Regions from separate parts of the Gottfriedia sp. NPDC056225 genome, predicted to be linked through region 2. Evidence: riboswitches for the same ligand, from Rfam matches in the RefSeq annotation. Region 2 holds a riboswitch; each other region holds the start of a gene.
The links. A riboswitch is a leader RNA that binds a small molecule or an ion and turns the genes downstream of it on or off. The one in region 2 is predicted to bind lysine.

Region 1 (7,740 bases), on a different contig from region 2:
ACTTGAAGCCCAGTCAACCTTCTTACGAAAAATTCTTGCCAATTTAGTTAAAGCGGGGATCATTTCAGCTAAAGAAGGTCGAGATGGTGGATATTACTTAGCGAAAGATGTTAATGAAATTACTTTAAAAGATGTTTATGATGCGATGAGATCTGATCCATATTCCAAAGGTTTCTTGGATGTTAATAGTAAGGAATGTTTTGCTCCTTCTACAAAATCGGCTTTATACGAGTTAAAAGACGAGATGGAGAGCTGGCTAGTTGAAGGCCTTGCGAAGAAAACAATTTCTGACTTATTACCTAATGAAAAAGAGAATGGGTAAAATAAAATCGAAACAATATAGTTTCGATTTTATTTTTTTTTAGAAACTGTAGTTGACTTTTATACAGTTAAAGTCATATACTGTACTTGTAAATAATACAGTTAATCAAGGAGAGATCAATATGTCTAGTACGAAAACAGAAAGAGAAGAATATTTAAATAAAGTAAACGAAATTGATTTTGGAACTGATGCACCTAAAGAAATTGAAAGCACAGATTTCTTTACTGTCGCAAAAGAAAGAAGATCAGTTCGTCATTATGATCCAAGTTTTCAACTGTCTGATGATGAAATTAAAGAATTACTTGAAATTGCAATCCAAGCTCCATCATCATCAAACTTACAACCATGGAGATTTCTTGTCATTAAAGATCAAGAAACAAAACAAAAATTATTACCAATCGCAAATAACCAACAACAAGTTGTTGATGCATCTGCAGTAATCGCTGTATTAGGTGATATTGAGGCATTCAAAAATGCTGATCGCATTTATGATGAATTAGTCGCAAAAGAAATGATGACTCAAGAAGTTAAAGACTTCTATGTAGGCTCAATTGTGAAAAACTATGGAAGTTTACCAGAAGAAGTAGCTACAAAAGTTGCTATGATTGACGGTGGATTAGTATCAATGCAATTTATGCTTGCTGCAAAAGCAAAAGGCTTAGACACGGTACCAATGGGTGGATATGACCAAGCGAAGTTTATCGAAGCATTCAATGTACCAGCAAACTTCAAACCAGTAATGTTAATTTCAGTAGGTAAAGGAATTAAAGCAGGCTTCGAAAAAGTTCGTCTAACTTTAGATGAAGTTGTTACTTGGGATAAATATTAAGAAATCAGGGTTAAAAGAAGGGCAGGGAATAGGGAGAACCTAGTACCTGTTCTTTTTTATTGTTATTTCTAAATTTCTTTCCCTTAGCACATCATCTCCTCACACGGAACTACTAGTATTATAAGAATATGTATTGTAAAATTTAATCGAAGAAGTTTGTGAATCTATTGGGAATTTTGTTTCGGTACATAATGGCTATACTACTATAAAACGAACATATTAAATCCTTAAGATCGGTTATTATCTGTTTAAGTAATTTTGTGAGGTGTTATTGATGGAGAATGGGAATATGCATCCTAAAGTTGAAGCATTTTTAATTAGAGCCAAAAAGTGGCAAGAAGAATTTTATAAATTGAGAGAAATCGTGCTTGAGTGTGAATTGACCGAAGATTTTAAATGGATGCATCCTTGTTACACTCTTGATAATAAAAATGTAGTTTTAATACATGGTTTTAAAGAATATTGTGCACTTTTGTTTCACAAAGGTGCGTTGTTAAAAGATCCAAAAGGTATTCTAATACAACAGACGGAAAATGTACAATCAGCACGTCAGATTCGGTTTACGAATATTCAAGAAATAATTGAAATGGAAAGTGTCTTAATCGATTATATTAAAGAAGCAATCGAAGTGGAAAAAGCAGGTTTGCAGGTTGAATTAAAAAAGACTGCAGATTATGAAGTTCCTGAAGAACTACAACTTAAATTAGATGAAAACCCTGCCTTTAAAACTGCTTTTGAAGCATTGACTCCAGGGCGTCAAAGAGCTTATATTTATTATTTTTCTCAACCAAAACAATCGAAAACTAGAGCGTCACGTGTAGAAAAGTATATTGATCATATTCTTGACGGAAAAGGTTTAAATGATTAGTATAAAATTAGTAAAAAAAATATATACATGCTAAATAAAGAGTGATTATCACTAGTAATATAAAAAGAAGGAGGGAATCGTATGGGACAAAATAAACATGCAATTCATCTTCACAATATGCATCGTAACCATAATCAACGAGTAGCTAAGTTTCATAAGCAACACGCTATTCAGATTGCAAATGGAGAAAATGGAAATGGTTTATTAGCTAGATGGGAAAGATTCGTTTTTTTCAAAGCAAGAGATTTATTTAAACTAATTAAAAACGTGATCAAGTGAACTTTAAAAAAAATGTAAAAACCACAAGGAATTAATTCCTTGTGGTTTTTATTTTATCTTGATTTATTAAGCTTCACCATGTAAACGATAAGCCATATGATTTGTTGGGCCTACGTATTGATTAATTGGGAATGAGTGACGAATTGCTTCAGTAATGAATTTTTTTGCAGTGTTAATTGCTTCTCTTGGTTCTGCACCTTTAGCAAGCTCTGCACAAATTGCTGCAGAGTATGTACAACCTGCTCCATGTGTGTATGTAGTTTCAATTCTGTCAGATTCTAAATGTTCGATTTTTTCACCATCAAATAATACGTCTATTGCATTTTCATGCTGAATTTTGCTTCCGCCTTTTACTAAAACATATTTTGCACCTAACTCATGGATCTTGCGTGCTGCTTCCTCCATTTGTTCAACTGTACAAATTGGTGCCATTTTAGCTAATTGTGCTGCCTCGAATAAGTTTGGCGTTACAACTGTTGAAAGGGGAACTAAAATTTCTCTTAATGCATCATTTGTTTCTGGATGAAGAGCTTCGTCATTTCCTTTACAAATCATAACTGGGTCTACAACTACGCGATCAATATTATGTTTTTTAATCGTTTTTGCAGCTAACTCAATGATCTCAACTGATCCTAGCATTCCTGTTTTCATCGCTTGAATTCCAACACCAACTACGATTGTTTCTAATTGTGCTGCAATTGTATCTATATCTATTGGGAATACTTGATGATGCCAATGATTATGAGGATCCATCGCTACTAAAGTTGTAATTGCACTCATTCCATAAACATTACGTTCCTGAAATGTTTTAATATCAGCTTGTAACCCTGCTCCACCACTACTATCTGATCCCGCAAGTGTAAGTGCTTTATAAATTGTCATGTGAAAAATTCCTCCTTTGAAGTACATAGAAATATTATACATAAAGGAAGTCGAATGGTACAAGGTAAGCGCATTAGTCGTTAGACAATATTAGTAAAAAAATTGAAGTCTTACAATAAATTTGAGTTTTTTACTAATCTTTCATGGTCTTTAGAACCAGAATTCTCTTCATGTTACCCTCAAAATTTGTCGAAAAATCTATTGACAAACTAGATTAGTAGATTGTATATTGAACTTATAAAATTAAATTTAATATGATCTTTATCTCGTATGGATAGAGGCGCGGTTTTGATTAGTCATTACTTTGAGGTTTATGGGACCTATGATAAGTAATAAAAGGCGAAACTGCCGAAATAATAAATTTACCATTTAAATTTATTATTGGGCCTATTGCTAAATAAGCGTAGGACTGTCACAAGATTTCTTGTGGAGGGCTATTGAAGAGATGTTGATGCTGTTTGACACATATATTTGAGTCTAGAACACGTGAACATTGATTCACGTGTTTTTTGTTTTTTTTACTGGATTTTCCAATCTTTACATATTGTTGAAAATCATGAGTAAAATACACATCATACAACACTTTATACCGTCCCATATTCTCGCGTAAAGATAAGATTGCAAGAATCAAGAGGAGGCAACATGATGGGACTAACAAACCCGAAAAATGATCGTACAGAAACGAATACTAACCAAACTTCTTTAAAAAGAGGTCTAAAAGCAAGACATTTAACTATGATTTCAATTGGTGGATCGATAGGGACAGGTTTATTTTTAGCTAGTGGATCTTCAATAAGTGAAGCTGGTCCTGGTGGTGCTATTTTAGCTTACGGATTAATTGGTATAATGGTTTATTTCTTAATGACTAGTTTAGGTGAGATGGCGACTTATTTACCAGTTTCTGGTTCATTTAGTACTTACGGATCTCGCTATGTAGACCCAGCATTTGGTTTTGCAATGGGTTGGAATTATTGGTATAACTGGGCGATTACATTAGCTTTTGAATTATTAGCTTCAGCAATGCTTATGAAATATTGGTTCCCACATACTCCAGCAGTATTATGGAGCGGAATCTTTTTAGTTATTATTTTAGGTTTAAATTTACTTTCAGTTAAAGGTTATGGTGAATCAGAATTTTGGTTCTCATTAATTAAAGTAGTTACTGTTGTTGTCTTTTTAATTGTTGGTATTGCAATGATTTTTGGTATTTTAAAAGGGCATGATGCAGGTTTTAAAAACTTTACTGTTGGTGATGCTCCATTCCATAATGGATTTTTGGGTGTATTATCAATCTTTATCGTTGCAGGATTTTCATTCCAAGGAACTGAATTAATTGGTGTTGCAGCAGGTGAGACAGAACATCCAGAAAAAAATGTTCCAAAAGCTATTCGTCAAATTTTCTGGCGTATCCTTTTATTTTACGTGTTAGCGATTGTAGTAATTGGCTTGTTAATTCCTTATACAGATCCTGACTTAGTGCGAGGCAGTGTTGCTGTTAGTCCATTTACTTTAGTATTTGAAAAATTAGGTGTTGCATTTGCAGCGTCTGTTATGAATACAGTTATTTTAACATCAGTTTTATCTGCAGGTAATAGCGGAACATATGCGTCAACACGTATGTTATATACTTTAGCATTAGAAGGAAAAGCACCTAAATTCTTAACAAAAGTAAATAAAAATGGTGTTCCTACAAATGCTTTATACGTAACACTTGCAGTTGGTTCTTTAGCTCTTTTATCTTCATTTTTCGGTGAAGGTCAAGTTTACAATTGGTTATTAAATTTATCAGGTTTATCAGGTTTTATAGCTTGGTTAGGTATTGCGATTTCTCACTACCGATTCCGTAAAGGGTATGTTGCTCAAGGGAAAGATTTGAAAGAACTTCCTTACCGTGCAAAATGGTTCCCTCTAGGTCCAATCTTAGCATTCTTAGCTTGTTTATTTATTGTTTTAGCTCAAAACTATCAAGCATTTACTGGTCATGCAATTAACTGGCAGGGTGTACTTGTTTCATACATTGGAATTCCTGTATTTTTAATTGTTTGGTTAGGTTATAAAGTTAAACATAGAACAAAAGTTGTACCTTATAAAGAAATGGATTTAAGTAGAAAATAAATTACTATTTGATCTAACCCTTTCATCTATGATGAAAGGGTTTTTTAGAAAGATAAGAAAGTATAAATTTTGAGGTGTACCACGGTTCTAAAAACTGTGGTATTTTTGTGGCTGTACTCTAAGCAAAAAAGGACCAGACTATTTTTTGCCCGTTTTTTTATGGAGTTATTGATATACGTACAAAACTGTGACATTGTGGGAGAATCAACCAATTAACGCAGAAACCATTGGCATTATGGATGAAATCAATTGATATACTCTAAAGCTAGATATTTTATGCACGAAATCCTTCCAATTAGCACGGAATTCATTGATTTATGCACAAACCCAAGGATTGCAAAGTCTGCCAACCATCTTATCAACAAAAAATCCTATATATCAACAAAAATCAGTACTATATCAACAAAAACAAATGCTTTATCAACGAAGTTCACAGCTTTATCAATAAAGTACACAAAGTGTTCGCCATTACCAAATAACAACTAGATCCAATAGTTTTCAGCTTACAAAAAATGGAAGTATATTTAGTCATTTTAACGATTTTTATGTAAAATTTGGAATTTTTGTTCACAAAAACTAATACCATTAGTATTATAAAACTAAAGGTATTAGTTTTTATTATTAGGAGGGTATAATATGAAGATTACGAAAAATAATCATCTTTATGAGTTGAGCTTTTTACCCAATTTCTTTCCTGTAAATTGTTTTTTAGTTGAAGAAGAAAACGAGCTTACGTTAATTGACACAGCGCTGTCTTTTAGTGCGACTAAAATTTTAGAAACAGCAAATCAAATAGGCAAAAAAATTACGAATATCGTTTTAACACATGCTCACGGTGATCATGTCGGTTCGCTTGATCAATTAAAAGCATTACTTCCAGATGCGGTCGTGTCTATTTCAAAACGAGATGCAAAATTATTAAAAGGGGATACTAGTCTAGAAGCAAGTGAACCCAATATTCCTATAAAAGGCGATGTTCCTAAAAATATAAAAACGATTCCTGATCGTTTACTTCAAGAAGGTGATACGATAGGCTCTTTAATAGCGTTTGAAGTTCCTGGTCATACGCCAGGCTCGATGGCATTTTTGGATCAACGCACAAATGCAATTATTGCTGGTGATGCTTTTTCGTTAAGAGGAGGATTTGCGATTTCTGGTCAATTAAGAATTTTATTTCCTTTTCCAACTCTTGCAACTTGGAGTAAAGAGACTGCATTAAATAGTGCGAAGAAAATTAGTGATTTGAAACCTACATTATTAGCAGTTGGTCATGGTACGATGCTAAGTCATCCACAAGAAGCGATTGACCGTGCTCTTAAAAAGCAGTAGTGGGAGTGGGGAGGATATGTCACCAAGAATTGGATTGAATTTTAATGAATTACTGAGGGCTTCAATTAAAATTGTCGATACAGAAGGGTGGGAAGCTTTAACGATAAGTTATCTTGCAAAGAAGCTAACGATTCAACCACCATCGATCTATAATCATATTAAGAATTTAGATGAACTAAAAAATAGTGTTGCCCTATATGCTATTACACAGCTTTATGAACAACTTAAAGAGGCTGTTAATCATCAAAGGAGCGAGAAAGCAATTTTTGCTTTAGCCTTTGCTTATCTTAATTACGCTCGAACTCATCCAGGTTTATACAAAGCTACCTTATCTCCGTCTCAAACACCAAAAGATGAGTATCATCAAACAGCGAATAAAATTTTAAACCTAATTTACGAAATAATGAAACCATATAATTTAACCGATATTGAACTGATTCATGCAGTTAGGGGTTTAAGGAGCTTACTCCATGGCTTTGTCTCACTTGAAAAAAGCGAAGGATTTGGTATAAATATTCCAATCGATGAAAGTGTACTTTTTGTATTGAAAAATTATATAAGTAATTTGAAGCAGTGATTTGTATCCATAATTAAAAGGATAGGAAGGTTTAATACCCTCCTATCCTTTTTATCGAGAAAATACGTTTTATTTAAAAGTAAGTTTTATGTCTTTATTTAAAATCAAATATTTACGCCATCTTCAAAGTTTTTATTCCAGTTTTTATCTCCAAGATGTTCGAAATCTTCAGTAGTACGCTCTAATACGTCAATTAGTAGCTTTTTCATATTGTGAATATTGCTATAAAATAAAGTTTCTTCTTCTAAATCTGGTTTTGCATGATGAGCTGCTTTAATTGCTGTTTCGTCACGAAATCTTTTAACTTTTGTGTCTAACTCATCGAAGACATGTTTAACATACTTTACAATATTTCTATGGTTCAACGTATTTCTCTCATTTAATTCCTCTAATTTGTTTACCATAGTCATTTCCTCCATCAATAAGATTAAAAGATTTATATTGATTATACTGAAACAAATCGAAAAAACAATGATAATTATAAAAATTTAACCATTATAATCAAAACTTTAGGATTCAGTGAATTGCAAAATTGTATT
Region 2 (7,740 bases):
TCTATTAATTATTCGACTTGTTTTAGGAATTATTTTACTAGGTCATGGCGTTCAGAAAGTATTTGGCTGGTTTGGCGGTTACGGTATAAAAGGTACTGGACAGTGGCTAGAGTCAATTGGAATTAAACCTGGAGCATTCTTTGCTTTTATTACTGGAGTTGCAGAAATCGTAGGAGGATTCTTTGTAGCGGCTGGTGTATATACAGAAGTTGGAGCATGGTTAATTATTGTAGTTATGGCAGTAGCAGTATTGAAAGTACATTTAAAGAATGGATTTTGGAATAGTTCGAACGGTTTTGAATTTAATCTGCTAATTATAGCAGCAGCTGTTGGGTTACTACTGACAGGTCCAGGGTCACTAGTATTATTTTAGATTCGGAAACTTATGGGATGTCTCATTTATTGAGGCTCCTTTTTTTGTTTGTATATACGAACAAATTATGTGCTTTGTTTATAAAGCTGTTAAGTTTGTGCATAAACAAGTGATTTTCGTTCATAAAGTGCTAACTTTTGTGCATAAACAGGAGTCCTTTGTTCATAAAGAGGATTGATCAATATAAGAGGACTTGTGTGAGTAGAAAAAATTATCGAAATGGACGAACACTTTGTGAACACGGCTTAAATATTGTTAGAATGCGTCTTATTATCGCCAAAACAAGTTTTAATCGTGAAATGACCAGACCAAATATGTGACTAACAATTTTTAAATTCCCTCATTCGTGATACGATAAGTTTAATAATGATAACCATACGGAGGGATTAAGATGGCAGATTCTATTTTTGAACAGCTTAAGTTTACAAGATTTTATACTTTAAAAATTCTTAAATCAGTTTCAAATGATGTTGTTGGTGTAGTGCCAACTGGATTTAATAATAATATTCATTGGAATGCTGGTCATATATTAGGGGCATATGAGCAATTACTTTATGCAAATACTGGTGATACCGGCAAATTATCAAGAGAATTCATCGATTCTTTTAAGGGTGGAACTAAACCAAGTGACTGGCAGGAGACCCCTCCATCATATGAGGAAATTATTCGATTGTTAGAAGAGCAAACTGAGCAATTGATTTCTACATACGAAGGCCGTTTAGATGAAGTGATTGAAAAAGAGATAAAACTTGGTAATTTTGAAATTAAAACTATTCGAGATATGCTAAGCTTTAATATCTTTCATGAAGGTTTACATGCGGGCTTAGTAAATGGTTTAAAGAGAACACTTGGACAGTAAGTAAATTCGTTAATTTTGTTTCTATAAAAATCTAAGAGGTTGTGCTCTTAGATTTTTTTGTTATAATCATGTGTAACTATTATAAAAATGGTGGTCTGAAAATTAAGTCATTTTAAAACGAGGTTATTTAAATGAAAAAAGAAAGTAATTTAATTATTTATGATCTAATTTTGTATTTAGTATTTCCACTTGTTTTATATAAGGTTTTACAACATTATTTTAGCGATTATTGGGCAATGCTTTTACCGACAGTTCCAGGGATTTTATATACATTATTTCGTTTTTGGTATACAAAACAGTTTAATGTAACTGGTATTTTTATTATTTCAACTTTAACTGCTAGCACTGCTGTTGATTTAATGGCTTTAGGTTCTGCCAAAAACTTAATTCTGTATAATGTGTATTATCACTTTGCACTTGTTGGAGTATTTTTGGTTTTATTGGCTTTGAAAAAGCCATTACCATATTACTTTATGATTGATATTGCAGCAATTCAGGGACAAGATCGTGAAGAAAGTAAGGAATTGTTTAAAAATCCATCACTATTTAAGGTGTTTCAATATTTGTTTATAGCATGGATTATTAAAGATATAGCCTTTGCTTTTGGACAATGGTGGATGGTCGATACGTACGGATTAAAAGCATATTACTCACGCACGATTATCTTTACAGTTGGAGGATATGTTTTTGGCATCATTATGGCAATTGGTTATGCAATTGTAACAATGAGAGCTCAAAAACTAAAAGGGGATGACCCTGAGCAAACTTCTGATGAAATTATTATTTAATGATATGAAGAAAAACCACAAGGAATTTTCCTTGTGGTTTTATTCGTTTTATCCTTGCCCTTCAATTAATTTCGAATTCATTACAATTTCTGCATTTCTCCTGCATTTAAGATATCAAGTTTTTGTATTCTTTCATTTTCAGGCTCAACGTGAATTAATATTTTTGGATCGACTAGCACATTTTTTATTTCATCTTCAATTTTGTCACATAATATATGTGCTTCTTCAATGCTCATGTCTGATGGTAATACTAGGTGGAAGTCAATATGTTCCTCGGCACCAGAGCGTCTCGTGCGTAAGTCATGGTACTCAATAAACTGTGATTTAAATGTATTTAATACTTTTACGATTTGATCTAATTCATCAGAAGAAAGGCCAGTATCAAGCAATGGAGTAAACGATTTACGTCCAAGTTCAATCGATTCCTTCATTATATAAATGGCTATTCCAATACCAATTAATGCATCAAGAAATTCCCATCCAGTAAGACTAACCAATATTAAACTTACTGCAACCCCTAGAGATGAATAGACATCTGTTAATAAATGCAAAGCGTTAGATTGCATAGCTACAGAATGAGTTTCATTTCCTACTTTTTGAACAATTTTTCCGACTCTCCAATTGATTAATGCTCCAATTAACATGACGACTACACCGATCATAGGTAACTTAATAGGAGAAGGATGTAGAAGTTTTTCGACAGATTCAATGATAATCCAAATACCTGCTACAAATATTAAGATTGTTTCAACCGTACCCGAAATATTTTCAAATTTACCATGCCCATAAGGATGATCCTCATCAGGAGGCCTGTTTGAAATTTTTACAGAGAAAAATGCAATTACTGAAGCAACTAAATCCAATAATGAGTGGATTGCTTCCGAGATGATTGCTACGGAACCAGTAAAAATTCCTACTATTAATTTTAATAAAACGATGATTGTGTTACTGCATATTGAAAGTGCTGCTATTTTGCTTGAACGCAATCTATTCACCCCTGTCCAATTTTTTCTACTTAAGTTAAGAGTTTTGTAATAAGGCAACAAAAAAGAAAAACCACTAACAATTTGTTAGTGGTTTGTTTTTTTTATATTTAATTTGTTTTTATTGAAATGATTTTTCATTTTAATTCACCTTTTCACTCGCATAAAACATATTCTATAATACAGATACTATTTTGAAAAGAAAAAGCTGCGTGTGCAATTGAAATATAAATCGACAAGATTTTTCAAAAAATGGTTTGACATCTATTTTTAGACTGTGTTATACATAGACTAATATAAAAAATAACAGTCTATTCGTAGAGGTTGCATTGTGTATAAGTATCATTTTAGAGAACTGTGGGTTCGATGACAAAATGAGAAAGGATCCAATGCCGAAGAAATAAATTGCCACACATTTTATTTCTGGGACTACATTGAATAAATGTGGTACTGTCACATGTGTTTGTGAAGAGCTATTGAAGAGATGTGATTGGCTAAGTCCTTTTTTTAAAGCGATAGGCACATGAACATATCCTTCATGTGTCTTTTTTAATACACTAATACATTGAAGGAAGCTTCTTAGAATAATCTTACATTTGGATTTGAAGGGAGAATATGAATGTATTTACATGGTAATAGTCGAATTAATAATGGAGGACATCTAGAAATTGGAGGTTGTGATACTGTAGAATTAGCTAAAAATTACGGTACACCTCTATATATTTATGATGAAGCATTAATTGAATCAAAATGTAGGGAATTCCTTGAAGCTCTAAAAGATACAGGAATGAAATATCAAGTTGCATACGCGAGTAAAGCATTTCTATGTGTTGAACAAGCCCGTTTAATTGAAAGAGAAGGATTATGTTTAGACGTTGTATCTGGTGGAGAACTTTATACAGCGTTGCAAGCAGGCTATCCAGCGGAGAAAATTCATTTTCATGGAAACAACAAGACAATTGAAGAAATCGAAGAAGCATTAAATGCAAAAATCGGTTGTTTCGTTGTTGATAACTTCTTTGAATTAGAAGTACTACAAGCGTTAGCTGAGCAACGTGGTGAAGAGGTTTCAATTTTATTACGTGTTACCCCAGGTGTAGAAGCACACACACATGAATATGTTATGACAGGACAAGAGGATTCTAAATTTGGATTCGACATCATGTCTGGGCAAGCTAACGAAGCAGTTGAAGTTTCATTAAATTCAAGTAATCTTAAATTATTAGGAATACATTCACATATAGGATCACAAATTTTTGAGCCAGATGGATTTGTTCATGCAATCAATGTATTAATGAGCTTTTTAAATGGCCTTAAAAATGATTTAGGCTTTACAGCTGAAATATTAAATGTAGGTGGGGGCTTTGGAATTCGTTATACTTCCGAAGATGAGCCTTTAGCTGTTGCAAAACATATTGACACAATTACCACGATTATTAAACAACAATGTGAAGAGCTAGATTATAAACTACCAGAGCTATGGTTAGAGCCAGGACGTAGTATAGTTGGTGAAGCAGGAACAACGCTTTATACGATTGGCTCAACAAAAACATTACCTTCAATTCGTAAATATGTATCTGTTGACGGAGGGATGACTGATAATATCCGTCCAGCTCTTTACGGATCAAAATACGAAGCAATGCTTGCAAATCGAGCAAATGATGAAAATAAAGAAGTTGTCTCTATTGCAGGCAAATGTTGCGAAAGTGGCGACATGCTTATTTGGGATTGCAAATTACCAGTTGTAGAAAACAATGATCTATTAGCTATGTCATGTACTGGTGCTTATGGTTACTCTATGGCTAATAACTACAACCGTATCCGTCGCCCAGCAGTAGTTTTCGTAAAAGATGGTATGTCAAGAGAAGTAGTACGCCGTGAAACATATGAAGATTTAGTGAGAAATGACAGAGTTTATGTTGAAAACTCTTCTATTAGATAAATAACAGATTGATAAAACACTTTCATTATAAATGGAAGTGTTTTATTTCGTTTTCCTCAATAAATTGTGATAATTTATCGACATATAAAGACATATTTATCATTTATATTACAATATTGTAACAATTGCGACTCTCTTCGTGAATCTATGGTATAAATACTTAGGTAGATTAGCGAGAGGAGAGACGCTGTAATGTTAAGAAAAAAACTGGCAGTGCTAGCAATTGCAAGTACAATAGTATTATCATTAGCGCCAAATGCTTCAGTGTTAGCTGATAGCAAAGTAGAAACAAAGCAAGCTGAAGTAGATAAGTTCCAATCACAATTTAAAAAATTAAGCAGCGAAGTAAAGAAGATAGATGCTCAAATTAAAACAACTAAGAATAATATAGATGCAAAAAAAGCAGAAATCACTGAGACAGAGAAACTTATCAATGATAAAAAAGCTAGAATTACATATTTGCAAGATCGAATTGAAAAACGTAATGAGGTATTAGAACAACGTTTAGTTGCTATGCAAAAGCAACCAAAAGTAAATCTTGTGACCGACGTCTTATTTAACTCTGATGGAATTGTAGATTTCTTTAACAGAGTAAATTCAATTTCAACATTGTTTAATGCTGACGAAAACATCATTAAAGAACAACAATCAGAACAAGACGAAGTTAAAAAAGAAAAACAACTTGTTGATGAGAAAAAAGCAACGCTTGTAGCAGCAAAAGAAGATTTAGTTGCACAACAAAGCGATCTTTCTAAAGCGCAAGCTGAAAAACAAAAATCATTAGATACTGCAGAAGCTAACTTGAAGTTGGCTGTTAAAGAACTAGAAAATGCAAAAGAAGATGAAAGAGTTCAACGTCTTGAGCAACAATCTCTAGAACTAGCGGCATTATCAAGTGATGATGAGGATGATAGTGACAATAGTCAAGCGACTAACACTAGTTCAAACTCTTCTAGCTCAGACTCAAAATCAGACTCAAGCTCACATTCAAAATCTGATTCTAATTCTGGATCAAATGCTGGACCATCAGATGATGGTGGATCAGTTGCAACAGGCAATGGAATTGTAGATTTTGCTCTTCAATATCAAGGTGTTCCTTATGTATTTGGTGGAACTTCTCCAAGTGGATTCGATTGCAGTGGATTCATCTGGTACGTATATTCACATAATGGATATGGCATCTCTCGTGGTAATGTAAAAACATATTGGAGTAGAGCGACAAAAGTAAGCTCTCCACAACCTGGTGACCTAGTATTCTTACAAAATACTTATATTAATGGTCCTTCACATATGGGTATTTACATTGGTGGAAATAAAATGGTTCATGCTGGAAGCAGCGGAATCAGCATTATCAGCTTAAGTAATAGCTGGGTTCGCTCTCACTTCTTAGGCTACGGAAAATTCTAATAGTTTATTAACCTCGTATTATATTTAGTATGGTACGAGGTTTTTTATTTTCTCTTAAAATATAAAAAAGATATAAGCTTTAGCTTATATCTTTTTGGTTTTTAACTTGTACTTTTAATAAATCACGTATTTCAATAAGTAAGGCTTCTTCTTTAGTAGGAACGACAGGTTTAGCTTCCTCTATTTCTTTCTTTCTAAATGATAGTCTATTAATTAATCGAACGAAGAAAAATACCGAAATCGAAATGATTAGGAAATCAACGACAGTTTGGATAAAGGAACCGTATTTAATTTGAGTTTTACCATACGTATACATAAGTGTTGAAAAATCAATTCCACCTGAGGCTAATCCAATTATTGGCATCATAATATCTCCAACCAAAGATGACACAATTTTACCAAAAGCTCCACCAATAATTACCCCAACCGCTAAATCAAGTACATTCCCTTTTAGAGCAAACTTCTTAAATTCTTCAAACATATTACTTTCCTCCTGTGTAATTATCGTATAAGTTTACATACAATTATTGATTCTTTCAAGTTAGGAATTAGCCTTTTTAAGCAAAAATATTTATATCGACTTATATATATGGTAAATACTAATTAATGACAATTATTAGGAGGAGTTAAGGTATGGGGACAGAATTGGCTACATTTGCTGGTGGATGTTTTTGGTGTATGGTTAAACCGTTTGACCAACAGGACGGAATTATAAAGGTTGTATCAGGATATACAGGTGGGGAAAAAGAAAATCCAACATATGAAGAAGTATGCACTCATTTAACAGGTCATTACGAAGCAGTTCAAATTACATTTGATCCTGATGTATATCCGTATGAAAAACTATTAGACTTATTTTGGCAACAAATTGATCCGACTGATGTAGGTGGGCAATTCGGTGATCGAGGTAGTTCATATAAAACGGCAATCTTTTATCATAATGAAACTCAAAAAGAACAAGCGATTGCTTCAAAAGAAAAACTTGAAAAAAGCGGTGTTTTCAAAAATTCAATTGTGACAGAAATATTACCTGCAAAACCATTTTATGAAGCAGAAGAATACCATCAGCATTATTATAAGAAGCATCCGATTCGTTACCAACTATACTTTAAAGGGTCTGGCCGCCAAAAGTTTTTAAAGGAGCAATGGAAAACTGGTCAAGAAGAGTTAAAGCAAAAGCTCACACCAATTCAGTATGCTGTTACACAAGAAGATGCAACTGAACCTCCGTTTAGAAACGAGTTCTGGAATCATAAAGAGAAGGGGATCTATGTTGATATCGTATCTGGAATTCCTTTGTTTAGTTCTTTAGACAAATTTGATTCTGGTTGTGGATGGCCAAGTTTTACAAGACCTATATTAAAAGGTGAAGTTGAAGAGAAGAAGGA
Region 3 (7,740 bases), on a different contig from region 2:
TTTACGTATCTTACAGCATTTGGTCCAGCAACCATTCCTCCATAAATAGCAGAAAGTAATGAGTTAGCTCCTAAACGGTTTGCTCCGTGCATTGAGTAATCACACTCACCAGCTGCAAATAATCCAGGGATTGTAGTCATTTGGTCATAATCAACCCATAATCCACCCATAGAGTAGTGAACTGCTGGGAAAATTTTCATTGGAACTTTTTTCGGATCATCACCTGTGAATTTTTCATAAATCTCGATGATTCCACCAAGTTTTACATCAAGTTCATGTGGATCTTTATGTGAAAGATCTAAATACACCATGTTTTCGCCATTGATACCAAGTTTGTGGTCAACACATACAGAGAAAATTTCACGTGTAGCAATGTCCCTTGGTACAAGGTTACCGTATGCAGGATATTTCTCTTCTAAGAAATACCATGGTTTACCATCTTTATAAGTCCATACTCGTCCACCTTCACCACGAGCACTTTCACTCATTAAACGGTTTTTATCATCTCCAGGAATTGCAGTTGGATGGATTTGAATAAATTCACCATTTGAGTAAATCGCACCTTGGCGGTATACAGCTGCAGCAGCTGAACCAGTATTGATAATTGAGTTTGTAGTTTTACCAAAAATAATTCCAGGGCCACCAGATGCCATAATTACAGCATCCGCAGGGAAGCTTACGATTTCCATTGATGTTAAGTTTTGTCCGACGATACCACGACAAACGCCTTCATCATCAACAGCAACTCTTAAAAATTCCCAACCTTCATACTTTTGAACAAGACCTTCAGATTCGTAACGACGAACTTGCTCATCTAATGCGTATAATAATTGTTGCCCAGTCGTAGCACCAGCAAATGCTGTACGGTGATGTTGCGTTCCACCGAAACGACGGAAGTCTAATAGTCCTTCAGGCGTACGGTTGAACATTACACCCATACGGTCCATCATATGAATGATACCAGGTGCTGCTTCTGCCATCGCTTTTACTGGTGGTTGGTTTGCTAAGAAATCCCCACCATAAATTGTATCATCAAAATGCTCCCATGGAGAGTCACCTTCACCTTTTGTATTAACAGCCCCATTAATTCCACCTTGAGCACATACAGAATGTGAACGTTTTACAGGAACTAATGAGAATAAATCTACTTTTGTACCAGCTTCAGCGGCTTTAATTGTTGCCATAAGACCAGCTAGTCCGCCACCGACGATAATTATTTTCCCACTCATGACTATATCTCTCCTTACAAGTTCGCTAGTGTTGGATCAATGAATGCAAAGATAGCACGTAATCCAACGAATGTTAATAAAACGAAAACACCTAATGTTACATATGTTGAAATACGTTGTGATCTAGGTGTTACAGTGATTCCCCAAGATACGAAGAACGACCATAATCCATTAGCAAAGTGGAAAATTGTTGAAATTACACCTACTATATAGAAAACTAACATAAATTTTGAATTGAAAATATCAGCCATCATATTATAGTCAACTGTTGCTCCCATTTGAGCAGCAATACGTGTTTGCCACACGTGCCAAGTAATAAAAATTAGAGTAACTACGCCAGAAATACGTTGGAATAAATATAACCAGTTACGTAAATATCCATAATTTTTAACATTGCTAGTACCTGTGAATGCGATGTAAAGTCCATAAACCGCATGGTATAAAATTGGTAAGAAAATTACAAAAATTTCTAAAAAATAGCGGAATGGTAAATTCGCCATAAATTCTGCAGCTTTGTTGAATGATGATGCTCCATTTGTCGCAAAATGATTGACAACTAAGTGCTGTGTTAAAAAGATTCCAACTGGAATAACTCCTAGCAATGAATGAAGTTTTCTAAAGAAAAACTCCCTTCCATTCTTGTTGCTCATGTAAACCCCTGCCCCCTTTAGTTTGTACACATGAAAATTTAATTCTTCTATTACTCTTAAAAAATAATAAAAAGTAATACTGCATAAAAAGTCGAAATTTTTATGACATTTATCTACAAACCATTTTACTCCTGATAATATAGCAGGTCAAGAAAACGCGTACATTTTTCTTTACTGAAAAAACTTCTCATTTAGTTTGTTTATCTGTACTGTATAGAGCCTTCCAATTATTGCTATCAACGTTTCCAAATATTGTTTTTCTTATTGAATTTTGTATATAATAAAAACATGTTTTTTAGGAAGAGGAGTTGTTATCCGACTATGACGAACGACATTAATATTGAAGATATAAATATTCCGGGAAATATTTCTGGTTTTGGCTATGAACTTATACGCGATGATCTATTAAACGATTTACTAGGAAAAGATCAACATGATATTTTATATTGGGCGGGTAAAATGATTGCCAGAAAATATCCCTTAGCGACATTTGAAGAAATTATCGAGTTCTTTGAAAGAGCAGGATGGGGTACTCTTACTGTTGAAGAAGAAAAGAAGCAAGAAGTTCATTTAACATTATCGTCTGAGTTAATTACATACAGAAATGAGCATAAAAAGAACGTTTCTTACCAATTAGAAGCAGGATTCCTAGCGATGCAAATTGAACAGCAAATAGACGTCATTGCTGAAACATATGAAGAACAAAGTAAAAGAGGCCACAAAGTAAAATTCCAAGTAAAATGGGATTTAAAAGATCCAATTACAAAAAAATAAAAATAACCACAAGGCATTTTTCCTTGTGGTTATTTTTATTACAAAAAAACACAAAATCCCCCTCATCTGCCCTTACAAACCTTTTCACTCATTATTACACTACCTTTATTCTGAATTCCCTATTCCCTGGCCTTCCTCACTTTTCCTGCACATAATCTCTTCCTCGATACTTACTTCGTTTTTACGTTTAACTCCTTTAATAATAGAATTAGTGAAAAATAAACAAATAAAAACAAAAAACAAAATGGTGAGTATTAATAGCACAAGCTGTAGCACAATTTCTCCATATCCGTATAAAATTAAACTATGCATCATTATTAATACCTCCTACTATTCAATTCTAACATTCGACACCCTTTCTTAATTTACAGAATATTTACTTAATTTATTCGATTAAGTCACAAAAAAACCCTTTTATGCGTCCTCTCAATACTCTATGGCTTTAAATGATTATAGTGATTATTTTGTTAAATTCACTATTTAGCCGTTTTATAGAAAGATTGGTTTGCCTAAAAGGGTTTTTATTTACTATTTAATTTTCTACTGCTACTTCTTCATTGATACGATTTAATTCATATCCTTCATGAAGCGCATGTACTGCTTCTTGTAATTTTGATTTAGGAATAACAGTTGACACTTTAATCTCAGATGTACTAACCATTTTTACGGGAATATCACTGTCAGCTAAAAATTTAAACATTTTCGCAGCTACACCTGGATTTGAAACCATTCCACTACCAACAATTGAAACTTTAGCAAGTTCGCTTTCAAAATCAAATGAACGATAACCTAAAAATTCTTTCTTTGACTCTAGGACTGTAATTGCTTCCAACATATTTTCTGATTTAATTGAAAATGAAAGATTTACTAAATTATCAGATGTTACACTTTGAATAATAATATCAACATCAATACCTTCAGTTGCTAATAAAGTAAAGATTTTAGGTAATAAATCTACATGATTATTTAAACCGTTTAAAGTCATTCTTGTTACATTAGACTCGAATGCGATTCCTCTTACGACTGATTGTTGTTCCATTTCTTGTTCCTCCCCAATAAATGTACCGATTTCATCATGTTGACTTGATCGTACTTGAATGACTAAATTATAATTTTTTGCGAATTCAACTGCTCTTGGATGTAAAACAGCTGCTCCTAAAGCTGCAAGCTCTAACATTTCATCATACGAGACATGGCTTAATTTCGACGCATTTGGCTCAACTCTAGGATCCGTCGTATAAACTCCTAATACATCAGTATAGATATCACAACGTTCTGCGTTTAAAGCTGCAGCTAAAGCTACTGCAGTAGTATCTGAACCACCGCGGCCAAGCGTTGTAATTTCATTATTTTCACTTAAGCCTTGGAAACCAGCTACGATTACGATATAACCTTCATCAAGCAATTGTTGAATTTTTTCAGTATGAATAGTTTCTATTCGAGCATTACCATGAACAGATTCAGTCTGAATACCTGCTTGCCAACCTGTTAGTGAAATGGCTTTAAACCCTTTAGCTTGGATTGCCATTGCAAGTAATGAAATAGTAACTTGTTCACCTGTTGTAAGTAGCATATCTAATTCGCGCTTATTGTTTTGTGGACTAATTTGTGTTGCTAGACTAACAAGTTCGTCAGTATGATGTCCCATAGCTGAAACAACTGTAACGACTTGATTTCCTTCTTTGTACGATTTGGTTACTGTTTCAGCAACATGCTGTATTCGTTCAATTGAGCCTACTGAAGTACCACCGAATTTCTGAACAATAATTCCCATTTTTCTCATCCTCACTTTTTAACTTAAAAAAGAATACAAAAAAGCGCGTGAAGCAATGTTCACGCGCCTAATTTACAATAAATAAAATAGACAAATCATCAACATCTCTTCAATAGCTCCCCGCATAATTATTAATTATTATGCGACAGTACTACATTTCTTAAATGCAGTCCCAACAAAATGAATTGTGGATTCATTTTATTTCGGCAAAACGTCCTTTCAACTGTCCATCACAACGCCACACGTCTATGACAGCATACTCTTAGGTTTTGCACCTCTATTACGAGAGAAAATCATTTAATTTTAACTAAAATATAAATTATTTTGAAAATAGTGTCAAGATAAAAATATTGGAAGAAACTAAATATCACTCATTATGGAAAAATTGATAGATTCCTTCTGCAACATTTTTTGGTATTTTCGCTGCTATTAACTCATCAATTGTTGCTTCTTTTATTTTTTTAACAGATCCAAAATATTTTAGTAAGGCTTTCTTTCTAGTACCACCGACACCTGGAATGCCATCTAATGCAGATTGAACCATCGATTTACTATGCAACTGACGGTAAAATTCAATCGCAAATCTGTGCACCTCGTCTTGAATTCTTTGGAGTAAAAAGAATTCTTGGCTTTGTCTTCCTAATTGTACAATTTGTGGTGGCTGTCCAATTAACAACTCTGAGGTTCGGTGTTTTTCGTCCTTAACAAGTCCTGCGGTTGGAATGAATAAACCTAATTCATTTTGAAGTACATCCTCTACTGCAGCTAAATGTCCTTTACCTCCATCGACGATAATTAAGTTGGGTAAAGGTAGATTTTCTTTTAATGCTCTAGAATATCTTCTCCTTACAACTTCACGCATTGAATCATAATCATCTGGTCCTACTACAGTTTTAATTTTATATTTTCGATAATCTTTTTTTGACGGTTTTCCATCTATAAATACTATCATTGCTGAAACAGGATTCGTACCTTGAATATTTGAATTATCGAATGCCTCGATTCGATAAGGAGTTTCAATATTTAATATTTCACCTAGTTTTTCAATTGCTTTAACTGTTCTTTCTTCGTCACGCTCGATTAATTTAAATTTTTCACCGAGACCAATTTTGGCATTTTTATTTGCTAATACAACTAATTCCTTTTTTTGTCCTCTTTTTGGTTGTAGAACAGGCACTTTCAGTAATTCTTTTAAAATTTCAGTATCAACTTTGTCTGGTACGAATAATTCTTTCGGCTTTATATTATGAGGTTTTTCATAAAATTGTCCTATAAATGATAGGAACTCTTCCTCTGGCTCATCGTAAATTGGAAAATAAGACACATCTCGTTCAATTAATTTTCCACTTCGAACAAAGAAAACTTGAACACACATCCATCCTTTGTCCACTGCATATCCAAACACATCTCGGTCGACCAAATCACTATTCATCATTTTCTGCTTTTCCATCGTTGCTTCAATTGACACAATTTGATCTCGGTATTCTTTCGCCCGCTCAAAATCTAATTGCTCAGATGCCGCTAACATTTTTGCCTCTAGCTCTTTTCGAATTTGATCTTCTCCTCCATTTAGAAAACGAACAATTTCATTTACTATTTCTTGGTTCATTTGATCCGTTACTTCTTTTACACAAGGCGCAAGACATTGACCAATATGATAATACAAACAAACCTTATCAGGTAATGAAGTACATTTTCGCAATGGATATAAACGATCTAATAATTTTTTCGTTTCATTTGCAGCAGTAGCATTAGGAAAAGGTCCAAAATATTTTCCTTTATCCTTCTTCACATTACGCGTAATTAATAAACGCGGATGTTTTTCAGCAGTAATTTTAATAAAGGGGTATGATTTATCATCCTTTAGCATGATGTTATATTTGGGATCATATTTCTTAATCAAATTCATTTCAAGAATTAATGCTTCCATATTTGAAGAAGTGACAATATATTCAAAATCAGTGATTTCTTGAACTAAACGATACGTTTTACCATCATGAGATCCTGTAAAATATGACCTAACTCTATTTTTTAATACTTTGGCTTTTCCTACATATATAATTGTCCCCTGAACGTCTTTCATTAAATAGCATCCAGGTTGATCTGGTAATAGCGCCAACTTTTCTTTTAACTGATTATTCAATGTCAAACCCCCTTCCGTGCATTTGTACACTTAATATTATAATCTCCATCGTTAAAAACTGAAAATACTTTAATGTAATTAAGAAAAAATTAAGCTTTCTATTATAACTTTAATCTCAATAATAACTAAGAAGAGGAGAATACTAAATGAAAAAAGTTCGAGCGATTCATTTTTGGATTGGTGTTATTGTTTCGGTTTTCTTACTAATCGAATCAACAACTGGAATAATCCTATACTTTAATAAAGGAGGCGAGGAAAGAGGTAGATTTTCTATGCAAGATGGTCAATTCCCTTCAAGTGGCCAGTTAAATGGAAATCAACAATCTAATTCACAAGACGGTGACAACACAAATTTTCAAAATGGACAAACTGGCAACAATACTCAATTCCCAAATTTTCAAAATAGACCTGAGCAATCAGCCTTTTCAGTAAAAAGCTTACATACCGGTATTATTGGTTTAATAAGTGGAATCGGTCTTTTTATTCTTACTGGAACTGGACTGACTTTATCTTGGATTTTGTGGCGAAATAAAAGAAAAACGAAAAAGCGAAGTGAAAAAGTTTCAATGGCTATTTAATGTTTGGTTCATGCCTTAAATATAGATTTTATGCTCTATAAAACAAAAACCATCTAGATTGTAGTGCACCACAATCTAGATGGTTTTTTATTTTATTTAGCTTGAGAAATTAAGAAGTCGCAGTTTCAACTTTAACTTGTTCTTCTTTATTTTCATTATCTCCAGCTTTTCTATTCGTTAATTTAATTGGTTTTAGGAATAAAGTTACTACTGCACCAATTAAAATGAATCCTAAACCTACAAAGAATACTTGGTGTAAAGAATCCATTAAAGATGTTTTAATGATTGGTAACATTCCTTCTAGGATTGGTTTAGGAATTAATTTTTTAGCATCCGCATTAAATAACATTGTAAATACAGATTGAGGTGTTGTATTAATCATGTCTTTAAATTTGTCTACTAATGGAGCAGCTTGTGCTGGTAATTTATTTAAAAATGGAACTAAATCATGATTTAAAAGTGTTCCTGATTTACTGTTCATTACAGCACCTAAAACAGTAGCTCCAAATGTTCCACCGATTGAACGGAAGAATTGGCTTGAAGATGTAACGATCCCTAATTCTTTCTTATCGAAAACTTCTTGTAGAGCTAG

Region 1: linked by a shared signal. The riboswitch ahead of ACFCYN_RS12620 (amino acid permease) and the one ahead of lysA (diaminopimelate decarboxylase) in region 2 are both predicted to bind lysine.
Region 3: linked by a shared signal. The riboswitch ahead of ACFCYN_RS15140 (aspartate kinase) and the one ahead of lysA (diaminopimelate decarboxylase) in region 2 are both predicted to bind lysine.

The regions. Positions count from the first base shown of each region.
Region 1 covers NZ_JBHJTJ010000016.1:62,050-69,789, forward strand. The annotation lists gene ACFCYN_RS12595 (RrF2 family transcriptional regulator) at 1-322, shown strand, start outside; gene ACFCYN_RS12600 (nitroreductase family protein) at 444-1,151, shown strand; gene ACFCYN_RS12605 (YdeI/OmpD-associated family protein) at 1,426-2,019, shown strand; gene ACFCYN_RS12610 (hypothetical protein) at 2,101-2,298, shown strand; gene pdxK (pyridoxine/pyridoxal/pyridoxamine kinase) at 2,365-3,180, opposite strand; lysine riboswitch at 3,448-3,625, shown strand; gene ACFCYN_RS12620 (amino acid permease) at 3,823-5,295, shown strand; gene ACFCYN_RS12625 (MBL fold metallo-hydrolase) at 5,932-6,624, shown strand; gene ACFCYN_RS12630 (TetR/AcrR family transcriptional regulator) at 6,641-7,201, shown strand; gene ACFCYN_RS12635 (hypothetical protein) at 7,306-7,605, opposite strand.
Region 2 covers NZ_JBHJTJ010000045.1:2,637-10,376, forward strand. The annotation lists gene ACFCYN_RS20705 (DoxX family protein) at 1-373, shown strand, start outside; gene ACFCYN_RS20710 (hypothetical protein) at 571-693, shown strand; gene ACFCYN_RS20715 (DinB family protein) at 765-1,232, shown strand; gene ACFCYN_RS20720 (VC0807 family protein) at 1,364-2,020, shown strand; gene ACFCYN_RS20725 (cation diffusion facilitator family transporter) at 2,101-3,006, opposite strand; lysine riboswitch at 3,314-3,487, shown strand; gene lysA (diaminopimelate decarboxylase) at 3,623-4,945, shown strand; gene ACFCYN_RS20735 (coiled-coil domain-containing protein) at 5,138-6,352, shown strand; gene mscL (large conductance mechanosensitive channel protein MscL) at 6,432-6,833, opposite strand; gene msrA (peptide-methionine (S)-S-oxide reductase MsrA) at 6,986-7,740, shown strand, end outside.
Region 3 covers NZ_JBHJTJ010000022.1:68,471-76,210, forward strand. The annotation lists gene sdhA (succinate dehydrogenase flavoprotein subunit) at 1-1,229, opposite strand, end outside; gene ACFCYN_RS15125 (succinate dehydrogenase cytochrome b558 subunit) at 1,244-1,879, opposite strand; gene ACFCYN_RS15130 (YslB family protein) at 2,201-2,653, shown strand; gene ACFCYN_RS15135 (hypothetical protein) at 2,759-2,968, opposite strand; gene ACFCYN_RS15140 (aspartate kinase) at 3,186-4,427, opposite strand; lysine riboswitch at 4,533-4,715, opposite strand; gene uvrC (excinuclease ABC subunit UvrC) at 4,795-6,570, opposite strand; gene ACFCYN_RS15150 (hypothetical protein) at 6,717-7,148, shown strand; gene ACFCYN_RS15155 (MDR family MFS transporter) at 7,258-7,740, opposite strand, start outside.